2 regions of the Klebsiella sp. PK18 genome follow, and region 1 is predicted to be linked to the other one. Evidence: predicted binding sites of a transcription regulator. Region 1 holds the regulator's gene; the other holds the start of a gene.

The links. Region 1 encodes CRP, which controls carbon source genes, mostly activating them, when cyclic AMP is high. Its sites were predicted from a motif close to ATGTGANNNNNNTCACAT; they were not measured.
Region 2: idnO (gluconate 5-dehydrogenase) is a predicted target of CRP. The motif match lies at 4,733-4,750, and genes of this name have one in related genera.

The regions. Positions count from the first base shown of each region.
Region 1 covers NZ_CM173493.1:416,368-422,959, reverse strand. The annotation lists gene AC3EMD_RS01955 (YheU family protein) at 1-132, shown strand, start outside; gene AC3EMD_RS01950 (phosphoribulokinase) at 169-1,038, shown strand; gene AC3EMD_RS01945 (OsmC family protein) at 1,094-1,498, opposite strand; gene crp (cAMP-activated global transcriptional regulator CRP) at 1,805-2,437, shown strand; gene AC3EMD_RS01935 (YccS/YhfK family putative transporter) at 2,489-4,567, shown strand; gene argD (bifunctional acetylornithine/succinyldiaminopimelate transaminase) at 4,557-5,777, opposite strand; gene pabA (aminodeoxychorismate synthase component 2) at 5,868-6,431, opposite strand; gene AC3EMD_RS01920 (putative adenosine monophosphate-protein transferase Fic) at 6,464-6,592, opposite strand, start outside.
Region 2 covers NZ_CM173493.1:4,775,373-4,781,964, reverse strand. The annotation lists gene carB (carbamoyl-phosphate synthase large subunit) at 1-2,443, shown strand, start outside; gene AC3EMD_RS23485 (YgdI/YgdR family lipoprotein) at 2,611-2,844, shown strand; gene AC3EMD_RS23480 (NanQ anomerase/TabA/YiaL family protein) at 2,892-3,359, opposite strand; gene AC3EMD_RS23475 (gluconokinase) at 3,356-3,886, opposite strand; gene idnO (gluconate 5-dehydrogenase) at 3,902-4,666, opposite strand; gene AC3EMD_RS23465 (LacI family DNA-binding transcriptional regulator) at 4,903-5,895, shown strand; gene AC3EMD_RS23460 (2-hydroxyacid dehydrogenase) at 6,106-6,592, shown strand, end outside.

The DNA.
Region 1 (6,592 bases):
GAACATGAACGTTCACTTGCCGATAAAGTCGCCGATGTAAAACAGCAGTTGAAACGCGGAGAGGCGGTTCTTGTGTGGTCGGAACTGCATGAGACGGTCAATATTATGCCGCGCGCGCTGTTTAACGGCTAAGGCGACGCCACTACATCGTTTAACCAGGGAGTTGTTATGTCTGCCAAACATCCGGTGATCGCCGTCACGGGCTCCAGCGGCGCGGGCACTACCACCACCAGCCTTGCCTTTCGCAAAATCTTCGCGCAGCTAAACCTGCACGCCGCGGAGGTGGAAGGCGATAGCTTTCATCGCTACACCCGCCCGGAAATGGACATGGCGATCCGCAAGGCGCGGGATCAGGGCAAACATATCAGCTACTTTGGCCCGGAGGCGAACGACTTTGGCCTGCTGGAGCAGACCTTTGTCGACTATGGCCGCCACGGAAAAGGCCAGTCGCGGAAATACCTGCACACCTATGACGAAGCCGTACCGTGGAATCAGGTGCCAGGGACTTTCACCCCCTGGCAGCCGCTGCCGGAGCCGACAGACGTACTGTTCTATGAGGGGCTGCACGGCGGGGTTGTCACGCCGCATCATGATGTCGCCAGCCATGTCGACCTGCTGGTCGGCGTAGTGCCTATCGTTAACCTCGAGTGGATCCAAAAGCTTATTCGCGACACCAGCGAGCGCGGCCACTCCCGGGAGGCGGTGATGGACTCAGTCGTCCGCTCGATGGAAGACTACATCAACTTCATTACCCCGCAATTTTCCCGCACCCATATCAACTTTCAGCGCGTGCCGACGGTAGACACTTCCAACCCGTTTGCCGCGAAAACTATTCCCTCGCTGGACGAGAGCTTTGTGGTGATCCATTTCCGTAACCTGCAGAATATCGACTTCCCCTGGCTGCTGGCGATGCTGCAGGGGTCGTTTATCTCGCACATGAACACGCTGGTGGTGCCGGGCGGTAAAATGGGGCTGGCGATGGAGCTTATCATGACGCCGCTGGTCGAGCGCCTGATGGAAGGCCGCAAGATCGGCTAACAGAAAAAACCCCGGCCAGGCCGGGGTTGAGATGCTTCACAACGGCAGGCGAAGACTACGCCTCGATCACTTCATAGGAGTGGGTGATCTTCACCGCTTTTTCCAGCATCAGCGCCACCGAGCAGTATTTCTCTGCCGACAGATCCACCGCCCGGGAGACCGCGGCATTTTTCAGCGCCTTACCGGTGACGATAAAGTGCAGATTAATATGCGTAAACAGACGCGGCGCCTCTTCGCGGCGCTCCGACGTCAGCTTCACTTCGCAGTTGGTCACCTCATGGCGACCTTTTTGCAGAATAGAAACCACATCGATCGCACTGCAACCGCCCGCCGCCATCAGCACCATCTCCATCGGGCTGGGTGCCTTATCCCCGGAGTTGCCATCCATCAGAATCTGGTGTCCTGACGCGGACTCCCCGATAAAGGTTAACCCTTCAACCCATTTCACACGCGCTTGCATAAAATTTAACTCCAGTATCGCAATTTTCCTGTCAGATTACGCGCACATAACAATTCTCGCAACGGAAGGCGACCTGCGTCATGCTGAAGCGAGACACCAGGAGACATGCGGCGAAAGCTATGCTAAAACAGTCTGGATGCTACAGTATTACATTGATGTACTGCATGTATGCAGAGGAGTTCACATTACGGGCTGTCGAAAAATCATCAGCCAGCTTCCCAGGTATAGGGAAACAATACGATTGCATGCCCGGACGCCGTGTAGTGTCGGCGCCCGGAGATAGCTTATAACAGAGGATAACCGCGCATGGTGCTTGGCAAACCGCAAACAGACCCTACCCTTGAATGGTTCTTGTCTCATTGCCACATTCATAAGTACCCATCAAAGAGCACGCTGATCCACCAGGGTGAAAAAGCAGAAACGCTGTACTACATCGTTAAAGGCTCCGTGGCTGTACTCATCAAGGATGAAGAAGGTAAAGAGATGATCCTCTCCTACCTCAACCAGGGCGATTTCATCGGTGAATTAGGCCTGTTTGAAGAGGGTCAGGAGCGTAGCGCCTGGGTACGGGCGAAAACCGCATGTGAAGTGGCCGAAATCTCTTATAAGAAATTCCGTCAGCTGATCCAGGTTAACCCGGACATTCTTATGCGTCTCTCTTCGCAAATGGCTCGCCGTCTGCAGGTCACGTCTGAGAAAGTGGGCAACCTCGCCTTCCTCGACGTGACGGGCCGTATCGCCCAGACGCTGCTGAACCTGGCGAAGCAACCTGATGCCATGACCCACCCGGACGGTATGCAAATTAAAATTACCCGTCAGGAAATTGGTCAGATCGTCGGCTGCTCTCGTGAAACAGTTGGCCGTATTTTGAAAATGCTGGAAGATCAGAACCTGATTTCCGCACACGGTAAAACTATCGTCGTCTACGGCACCCGTTAAGTTGCTAAGCGGCGTATTGCTCCTGCAGTACGCCGTTTTTGTTTTTCCCTCATGTGGCGCAGGCTGATTTACCACCCGGAAGTCAACTATGCACTGCGGCAAACGCTGGTGCTGTGTCTGCCTGTGGCCATCGGTCTTCTGCTCGGCCATCTCCAGCAGGGGCTGTTGTTTTCCTTAGTGCCCGCCTGCTGCAACATTGCCGGTCTTGATACCCCGCATAAGCGCTTTTTCAAACGCCTGATTATCGGCGGCTGTCTGTTTGCCGGATGCAGTCTGGTGGTGCAGTTGCTGCTCGCCCAGGCCATTCCTTTGCCGCTTATTCTCAGCGGTCTGGCGCTATTGCTCGGCGTCACCGCGGAGATCAGTTCGCTGCACGCTCGCCTGCTGCCCGCGTCGCTGATCGCCGCTATCTTTACCCTGAGCCTGGCGGGCAATATGCCCATCTGGGATCCACTGCTGATCTACGCTTTCGGTACGCTGTGGTACGGCGTGTTTAACTGGCTCTGGTTCTGGCTGTGGCGCGAACAGCCGCTGCGGGAGTCGCTCAGCCTGCTTTACCGGGAACTGGCTGACTATTGTGAAGCCAAATACAGTCTGTTGACCCAGCATACCGATCCGTCGACCGCCCTGCCGCCGCTGCTCACCCGCCAGCAGAAGGTAGTCGACCTGATTACCCAGTGCTATCAGCAGATGCATATGCTGGCAGCCAACCAACGCAACGATCACAAGCGTCTGCTGCGGGCGTTCCAGGTTGGGCTGGATCTACAGGAACATATTTCGGTTAGCCTGCATCAGCCAGAAGAGGTGCAAAAGCTGGTGGAACGCAGCCATGCCGAAGCGGTGATCCGCTGGAATGCCCAAACCGTCGCTGCCCGCCTGCGCGTACTGGCGGATGATATTCTCTATCATCGCTTTCCGCAGCGCTTTCAGATGGATAAACAGATTGAGGCTCTGGAAAAGATCGCCCGCCAGCATCCGGACAACCCGGTCGGTCAGTTCTGCGCCTGGCACTTTAGCCGTATCGCCCGGGTGCTGCATACCCAGCGCCCCCTGTATGCCCGGGATCTGATGGCCGACAAAGAGCGTCGTTTACCGCTGTTTCCCGCGCTAAAGAACTATCTGTCGCTGAAATCACCCGCACTGCGCAATGCCGCGCGCATCAGCGTGATGCTGAGCGTCGCCAGCCTGATGGGCAACGCCCTGCATTTGCCGAAGCCCTACTGGATCCTGATGACGGTGCTCTTCGTCACGCAAAATGGCTATGGCGCCACGCGGGTGCGAATTGTTCACCGGGCGGCGGGAACGCTCGCCGGCCTAGTCATCGCCGGGCTAACCTTGCACTTTCACGTTCCGGAGAGCTATACCCTGAGCGGGATGCTGCTGATTACCCTGCTCAGCTATCTGATCATCCGTAAACACTATGGCTGGGCGATGGTAGGCTTTACGGTGACGGCGGTGTATACCCTGCAACTGCTGACGCTCAACGGCGAACAGTTTATTGTCGCCCGGCTTATCGACACGCTTATCGGCTGCCTGATCGCCTTCGGCGGGATGGTCTGGCTGTGGCCGCAGTGGCAGAGCGGCCTGCTGAAAAAAAACGCCCACGATGCGCTGGAGGCCGACCAGCAGGCGATTCGCCTGATCCTCAGCGCCGATCCAAAAGCCCCCGCGCTGGCCTATCAACGCATGCGCGTCAACCAGGCGCATAACGCGCTCTACAACTCCCTGAATCAGGCGATGCAGGAGCCCGGTTTTAATACCCACTACCTGGAAGATATGAAGCTGTGGGTGACGCACAGTCAGTTTATCGTCGAACACATCAACGCTATGACCACCCTGGCCCGGGAGCATACGATGCTCACCCCGGATCTTGCCCAGCGCTATCTCGAATCTTGTGAGATTGCCTTGCAACGCTGCCAGCAGCGGCTGGACAGCGATGGTCCCGGCAGCGCAGGGGATGCTAATATTCTGGAGTCGCCGGAAACAGAGGTGCCGAACGGTCCGTTAAGCACCCTGGAGCAGCACCTGCAACGCATTCTGGGCCATCTGAACACCATGCATACCATATCGTCAGTAGCATGGCGTCAGCGGCCGCATCATGGCATCTGGCTGCGGAAGATCAGCCGTTAATCACCTTTGCCACTGCCTGGGCAAAACGCGCCATCCCCTCGGCAATATCCTGCTCGTCGATGATCAGCGAGGGAACAAAACGCATCACGTCCGGCCCGGCGTTGAGCACCATGACGCCGGCTTGCGCAGCGGCATAGAGGAAATCACGCGCGCGGCCCTTGTGCTGCGGCTTGAGTTCGGCGCCAATCAGCAGGCCCATCCCGCGAATATCACTGAACAGATCAAATTCAGCATCCAGCTGCTGCAGGTGTTTGACGAACAGTTCGCGCTTCGCGCTCACGCCATCCAGCACCGCCGGGGTATTGATTAGATCGAAGGCGGCGTTGGCGACCGCGCAGGCCAGCGGGTTGCCGCCGTAGGTTGAGCCATGGGAACCCGCATGGAAGGCGCTGGCGATCTCATGGGTGGTCAGCATGGCGCTGACCGGGAAGCCGCCGCCGAGCGCTTTGGCGCTGGTCAGAATATCCGGCGTCACACCGTAATGCATATAGGCGAACAGCGATCCGGTACGTCCCATACCGCACTGCACTTCATCAAAGACTAACAACGCCTGGTGCTGATCGCACAGCTCACGCAGCCCCTGCAGGAAGGCCGGCGTCGCTGCCGTCACGCCGCCTTCGCCCTGAATCGGCTCCACCACCACTGCGCAAGTGTGGTCATCCATCACCGCTTTTACCGCCTGCAGGTCGTTGAAGGGAACATGGACAATATCCGCCGGTTTCGGGCCGAAACCATCGGAGTACTTCGGCTGCCCACCGACGGAAACGGTAAACAGGGAGCGGCCATGGAAGGCATTATGGAAGGCAATGATTTTGGTTTTATACGGGCTATGGCGGGTCACCGCATAGTGACGCGCCAGCTTAAAGGCCGTTTCATTGGCTTCCGTACCGGAGTTCATAAACACCACGCGCTCGGCGAAGGTGGCCTCGACAACTTTACGTCCCAGACGCAGCGCTGGCTCATTGGTAAAGACGTTGCTGGTGTGCCACAGCGTTTCGCCCTGCTCGTGGAGCGCCGCCACCAGCGCCGGGTGGCAATGGCCGAGCGCCGTCACCGCGATACCGCCGGCAAAATCAACATACTCTTTGCCCTGCTGATCCCAGACGCGGCTGCCTTTCCCTTTCACCGGGATGAATTCTGCTGGTGCATAAATCGGCAAAATAATTTCATCGAATGTGGCGCGGGTGATTGCCGGTTGTTCAGTTGCCATGTCTTGCCCATCCCTCTTCGTTATGCAGATGTAATCATGAAAATATAATCACAAAATATGCATAAAAAATCAGTCAATGGCAACTGAAAATCACCGCTTCAGAAAGTTTTCCAGCAATTGATGGCCCTGCTCGCTGAGGATGCTTTCCGGATGAAACTGCACGCCCTCAAGATCCCAGTCGCGGTGGCGGATCCCCATAATCTCAGCGCTGGCGCTGCGGGCGGTGACGATAAACTCGGGCGGGAGCGTCGGCGGATCAATCACCAGCGAGTGATAACGGGTCACCGTCAGGGGATTATTCAGCCCCTGAAACACCCCTTCGCCGTTATGCTCGATAAGCGAGGTTTTACCATGCATCACCTGTGCCGCCCGTACGATGGTCGCGCCAAACGCCTGGGCTATCGCCTGGTGCCCGAGACAGACGCCCAGTAGCGGCGTTTTCCCCGCATAGTGGCGGATAACCGCGAGGGAAATCCCCGCCTCATTCGGCGTGCAGGGGCCTGGCGAGATCACGATTTTCTCCGGCGCCAGCGCCGCTATCTCCTCCAGCGTCAACGCATCATTGCGCCTGACCAGTACTTCCGCACCCAGTTCGCAGAAGTACTGATACAGATTCCAGGTGAAAGAGTCATAGTTATCGATAAGCAGGATCATAGCGGCTCCGGAACAATCAAAACCGGGCTATTCTACTCAGATTCCCGCGCTTCGCTTACCACTTTGCGAAAGATCGCCACCAGCGGAGCCGGATCGCCCATCGCGCTCTGCTGGCAGGCCGCGCTCCAGCCGGCGGGGTCGACGTCACGCCAGTCAAGCAG
Region 2 (6,592 bases), 1.3 Mb from region 1:
CCAAATCATGCGTAACGCCTCGATGGCGGTCCTGCGTGAAATCGGTGTGGAAACCGGCGGCTCTAACGTGCAGTTCTCGGTGAACCCGAAAGACGGTCGCCTGATCGTTATCGAAATGAACCCGCGCGTCTCCCGCTCTTCGGCGCTGGCCTCGAAAGCCACCGGCTTCCCGATTGCTAAAGTGGCGGCCAAGCTGGCAGTGGGCTACACCCTTGACGAGCTGATGAACGACATCACCGGCGGCCGCACTCCGGCTTCCTTCGAGCCGTCCATCGACTACGTGGTCACCAAAATTCCACGCTTCAACTTCGAAAAATTCGCTGGCGCGAACGACCGTCTGACCACCCAGATGAAATCCGTCGGCGAAGTGATGGCCATTGGCCGCACCCAGCAGGAATCGCTGCAGAAAGCGCTGCGCGGCCTGGAAGTGGGCGCCACCGGCTTCGACCCGAAAGTGAGCCTCGACGACCCGGAAGCGCTGACTAAAATTCGCCGCGAGCTGAAAGACGCTGGCGCCGAGCGTATCTGGTACATCGCGGATGCCTTCCGCGCCGGCCTCTCGGTAGACGGCGTCTTCAACCTGACCAATATCGACCGCTGGTTCCTGGTGCAGATTGAAGAGCTGGTGCGTCTGGAAGAGAAAGTGGTGGAAGTGGGCATCAACGGCCTCGACGCCGACTTCCTGCGTACCCTGAAGCGTAAAGGCTTTGCCGATGCGCGTCTGGCGAAACTGGCGGGCGTGCGGGAAGCGGAAATTCGCAAGCTGCGCGACCAGTATGACCTGCATCCGGTCTACAAGCGCGTGGACACCTGCGCCGCCGAATTCGCCACCGATACCGCCTACATGTACTCCACTTATGAAGAAGAGTGTGAGTCCAACCCGTCCGTTGACCGCGATAAAATCATGGTCCTCGGCGGCGGCCCGAACCGTATCGGCCAGGGTATCGAATTTGACTACTGCTGCGTACACGCCTCTCTGGCGCTGCGCGAAGACGGTTACGAGACCATCATGGTCAACTGTAACCCGGAAACCGTGTCTACCGACTATGACACCTCCGACCGTCTGTACTTCGAGCCGGTGACCCTGGAAGACGTGCTGGAAATCGTGCGCATCGAGAAGCCGAAGGGCGTTATCGTCCAGTACGGCGGCCAGACGCCGCTGAAGCTGGCGCGCGCCCTGGAAGCCGCAGGCGTACCGGTTATCGGCACCAGCCCGGACGCTATCGACCGCGCGGAAGACCGTGAGCGCTTCCAGCATGCGGTTGACCGTCTGAAGCTGAAGCAGCCGGCGAACGCCACCGTCACTGCCATTGAGCAGGCGGTAGAGAGAGCGAAAGAGATTGGCTACCCACTGGTGGTTCGGCCGTCTTACGTGCTTGGCGGCCGGGCGATGGAAATTGTTTACGACGAGCAGGATCTGCGCCGCTACTTCCAGACCGCGGTTAGCGTCTCCAACGATGCACCGGTACTGCTGGATCGCTTCCTCGACGACGCGATTGAAGTGGATGTCGACGCCATCTGCGACGGCGAAATGGTGCTGATTGGCGGCATCATGGAGCATATCGAGCAGGCGGGCGTACACTCCGGCGACTCAGCCTGTTCCCTGCCAGCGTATACGCTGAGCCAGGAAATTCAGGATGTGATGCGCGAGCAGGTGCAGAAGCTGGCTTTCGAGCTGCAGGTTCGCGGCCTGATGAACGTCCAGTTCGCGGTGAAAGATAACGAAGTTTATCTGATTGAAGTGAACCCGCGTGCGGCGCGTACCGTACCATTCGTCTCCAAAGCCACCGGCGTCCCGCTGGCGAAAGTCGCGGCGCGCGTAATGGCCGGTAAGACGCTGGCGCAGCAGGGCGTGACCAAAGAGATCATCCCGCCGTACTACTCGGTGAAAGAGGTGGTTCTGCCGTTCAACAAATTCCCGGGCGTTGACCCGCTGTTAGGGCCAGAAATGCGCTCTACCGGGGAAGTGATGGGCGTGGGCCGTACCTTCGCGGAAGCATTCGCCAAAGCGCAGCTGGGCAGCAACTCGACCATGAAGAAACAGGGCCGTGCACTGCTCTCCGTTCGCGAAGGCGACAAAGAGCGCGTGGTCGACCTGGCGGCGAAGCTGCTGAAGTTTGGCTTTGAGCTGGATGCGACCCACGGTACGGCGATTGTGCTGGGCGAAGCCGGTATCAACCCGCGTCTGGTGAACAAGGTGCATGAAGGTCGTCCGCACATTCAGGACCGTATCAAGAATGGCGAATACACCTACATCATCAACACCACCGCAGGTCGCCAGGCGATTGAAGACTCCAAGCTGATTCGCCGCAGCGCGCTGCAGTACAAGGTGCATTACGACACCACCCTGAACGGCGGCTTTGCCACCGCGATGGCGCTGAACGCTGACGCCACCGAGAAGGTGATTTCGGTTCAGGAAATGCACGCGCAAATCACCAAATAAGCGCGCCGGCCTGGCCGGAGAGCAACAAACCAGGGCTGACGACATCGTCAGCCCTTTTTTTGGCTGCAGTCATCTTCGGAGAGTTCTGCTTTTAACCACCTGTCGGGTCAGGCTAACTATAGTGAGCACCATAACGATACCTATTGATGAAAAGACAGGAGGATACAATGCGGAACAATATTCTGGTGGCATCCGCACTGGCAGCGACGGCAATCATGTTCGTGGCCGGCTGCTCATCGAATCAGTCGATCAAAACCACCGATGGCAAGACCATTGTCACCAGCGGCAAACCGCAGGTGGATGATGACACCGGCCTCGTCTCATACAAAAATGCCGAAACCGGCCGCGTGGAGCAGATTAACCGCGACCAGGTGAAGTCCATGGATGAGCTGGATAACTAATGGTTATCCCAGGCCCCGCGGGGAGTGTGCGGGGCCGAACGATCGCGTTACAGTAGCGCGCGATCGATTTTAACCACGATTTTACGCAACGCTGCGCCTTGTTCGAGGCAGGCCATCGGGCGGTGTAATTCGCCAGGGAAGAGGATCGCCAGCTCTTCCGGGTAGAGATGAATCAGCGTTTCGCTGTCGATAGCCTGACAGAAACCGATATCCTGCGTCGTGTTGAAGTGACCATCTTCAACGACCGGCAGCCCTTTATTCCCGGCACCGATGATCTCTTCACCTTTCAGCACAATGTGAATGTCGAGATATTGACGATGATATTCCGGGCGTTGCTCGCTCAGCGGCCGGGTATGGCCTTCGACGACGGTAAAAAACACATTATCACTCTCGACGGTATATTTCCCCGGCGGCAGCGCGTGCGGTTGTTGCTGTAACACGGCCTGCAGCGCCTGGCGGATCACCGGCGGATAGAGCTCATTTTCGGCGGCGGCGGTTAAGGTATCGATAATCATGCCGGGATCCTCTGCGGTTGTTGCGAATGAAGTAACGTTAATGAGTGAGCGACAATACTGGCGATGTCGGGGGTAATATCGACGGCCAGAACATCGCTTTCACTGGCGTCTGGCGTCTCCAGGGCGGCAAACTGGCTACGCAGTAACGCTTCTGGCATAAAGTGGCCTTTACGCTGGCGCATTCGCTGCAAAATGCAGTCATAATCCCCGGTCAACCACAGGAAGCGTAGCTTCGCGTTCCCCTCACGCAGGCGGTCGCGATAGCGCTTTTTTAATGCGGAACAGACCAATACACCTGACTCGTTTTTCTGCTCAAGACTGAAAATGACGTCGGCGATACGCGTCAGCCACGGCTGACGATCCTCATCATTCAGCGGCTGGCTGGTGGCCATTTTGACGATATTGTTGCGTGGATGAAGGTCGTCGCCGTCGATAAATTTCGCTCCCAGCGCGTGGGCCAATGCCTGACCGACGGTGGATTTGCCGGTTCCGGAGACGCCCATCAAAATAATGCATTGTCCTGCCATCATGCGCTCCTTCTCTCAGACCGCGACCAGCATGCCGCCGTCAACGAACAGCAGATGGCCGTTGACGAAATTCGACGCGTTTGACGATAAAAAGACGGCAGCGCCGACCAGCTCCTGCGGATCGCCCCAGCGGGCGGCAGGGGTGCGTTTGCATAACCAGTCGGTAAACGCCTTATCCTCAACCAGCGTCCGGGTCATCGCCGTATTAAAGTAGCCCGGGGCAATGCCGTTGACCTGAATGTTGTGCCGCGCCAGCTCAACGCACATTCCGCGGGTTAGCATCTTCACCGCGCCTTTGGCGGCGGCGTAGGGGGTGATGGTGTCGCGCCCCAGCTCGCTCTGCATGGAGCAGATATTGATGATTTTTCCCTGCTGGCGGTCAACCATGCGCTTCGCGACGGCCTGAGAGACGAGAAATACCGCCGTCTGGTTAACTGAAATCACGTCATTCCATTCCTGCACCGGGAATTCGGTAAACGGGTGGCGGCGCTGGATCCCGGCGTTATTGAATAACACGTCAATCGGGCCAAGATGCGCTTCGATATTGGCAATGGCTTCTTCAACGGCCTCGGCATCGGTCACGTTAAATACCGCAGCATGGGCGGTGGCGCCTTCGTCGCGGAGCTTCATCACCGCATCGTCCGCTCGCGGGGCAGAAAGGTCATTAATAATGATTTCTGCGCCATATTGCGCCAGACCCTGAGCCATGACAAAACCGATCCCCTGTCCTGCGCCCGTAATTAAAATGCGTTTACCTTGTAAGCTGAAAAGATCGTTCATCTCGATATCCTGATTAGCGGCTGAAGAAAACCTGTGCCCTATCTCACGGATTTTTACCGGGGGAAACTGTGATGAAGATCACTCGGAACCGTGTTACAAAAAGGGGTTACTTTAAACGTGACGCTGCCGGTAAATCTCGCTGACTCAACAGGTTAACGGCTACGGACTGGCATTCTCTTTTGCCCCCCCGACAGGCATAATGGCCTGAAGCAGTCAGGTATTTGGCGGACACACAGATGAAAGCACAACGCATTACTCTCCATGATATTGCCGAGCTGGCTGGCGTAACCAAGATGACCGTTAGCCGCTATTTGCGCACCCCGGAAAAGGTGAAACCGGAGACGGCGGAGCGTATTGCCAGCGTGATAGCGGAGATCGGCTATCAGCCCGACCCGGATAATCCGGCGATGACCAGCGTCGCCGTGCCGCGGATTGGCGTACTCATTCCCTCCTTTCATAATCAAATTTTTGCCGATCTGCTGGCCGGCATCGAATCTGTCGCCGCCGGGCATGGTTACCAGACGCTGGTGGTGAATTACGACTACGATCGCCAGCGTGAAGAGGAGCAGATTGCCGCCGTGCTGGCGTTTAACGTGAAAGGGCTGCTGCTGACCGAGTCGGTGCACTCCCTGCGCGCGGACAAGTATCTGAATGCCGCGAAGATCCCGATCGCCGAAGTGATGGGGCTGGCGGAGAATCCAGGACGCATTAACGTCGGATTCGATAACTTCCAGGCCGGCTTCGATATGACCACCATGCTGCTGGCCAGCGGTAAACGACGGATCATCTACTTCGGCTCGATGTCCGACGTCCGCGACGAGCAGCGTTATCTGGGCTACTGTCGGGCGATGGAGAATGCCGGGCTGGCGGTGGGGCGCATTGCGCCGAATAAAGTCTCGTCGGTTTCCATTGGCACCGGCATGATGACCCTGGCGCGGCAAATGTACGCCGATATGGACGGTATCCTGTGCACTAATGACGACCTGGCGGTGGGCGTGTTACAGGAGTGCCTGGCGTCCGGTATCAGCGTGCCCCAGGAGCTGGCTATCGCGGGCTTTCATGGCCTGGAGATTGGCCAGATCGTCTCTCCCCGGCTGGCCAGCGTCCTGACGCCGCGCTTCGAGATGGGGAAGGTGGCGACAGAGATTTTAATAAAGAAAATCAAAGGACTGCCCACCATTGAAAAAGTGGATCTCCACTACCGCCTGTCGATGGGCGAAACGATTTAACGGCCACCAGCCAGCGCCTGTCGTGTGTTAGCAAAAGGTTAATGCGCGCGCAGTCCATCGCCTGTCTGGTCGCCGTTTTGTCTTCACGATCACGCGTCCGGTAACATGCATTTTTAACACGATTCAGCGTGATACAGATCGCAAAATCCCCCGATAAAAACCCGTTTGATAGTGGCTACCGTCGTAACCAAACGTCAAACAGGTGATCTGATGAAGAGTGTTATTCCCCGCGCCGTCCTTTTAGTGGCCCCCGTAATTGAAACCCTGCAGCTGCAGCTGGCGGAGCATTTCCCGCTGCTGCGTCTCTACGAGCAGGACGATCCGATCGCCTTTCTGCGTGAACAAGGAGAGAACATTGCCGTCGTGGTCACTCGCGGCGACGTCGGCGTAGCAAACAGCGTCCTTGAGTTGCTGCCTCAGGCTGGGCTGATTGCCATCTTCGGCGTCGGTACCGATGCGGTGGATCTGGCGTATGCCCGCTCGCGGCAAATTGCCGTCACCATCACCTCCGGGGTGTTGACGAATGATGTCGCTGACCTGGCGATGGGGCTGCTGCTGGCCGGTTCCCGTCAGCTCTGTCAGGGCGATCGCTTTGTCCGCGAGGGACGCTGGCTGAGCGGTGGTATGCCGTTGGCGACTCAGGTCAGCGGGAAGCGTATCGGCCTGCTGGGTATGGGGAATATTGGCCAGGCGATCG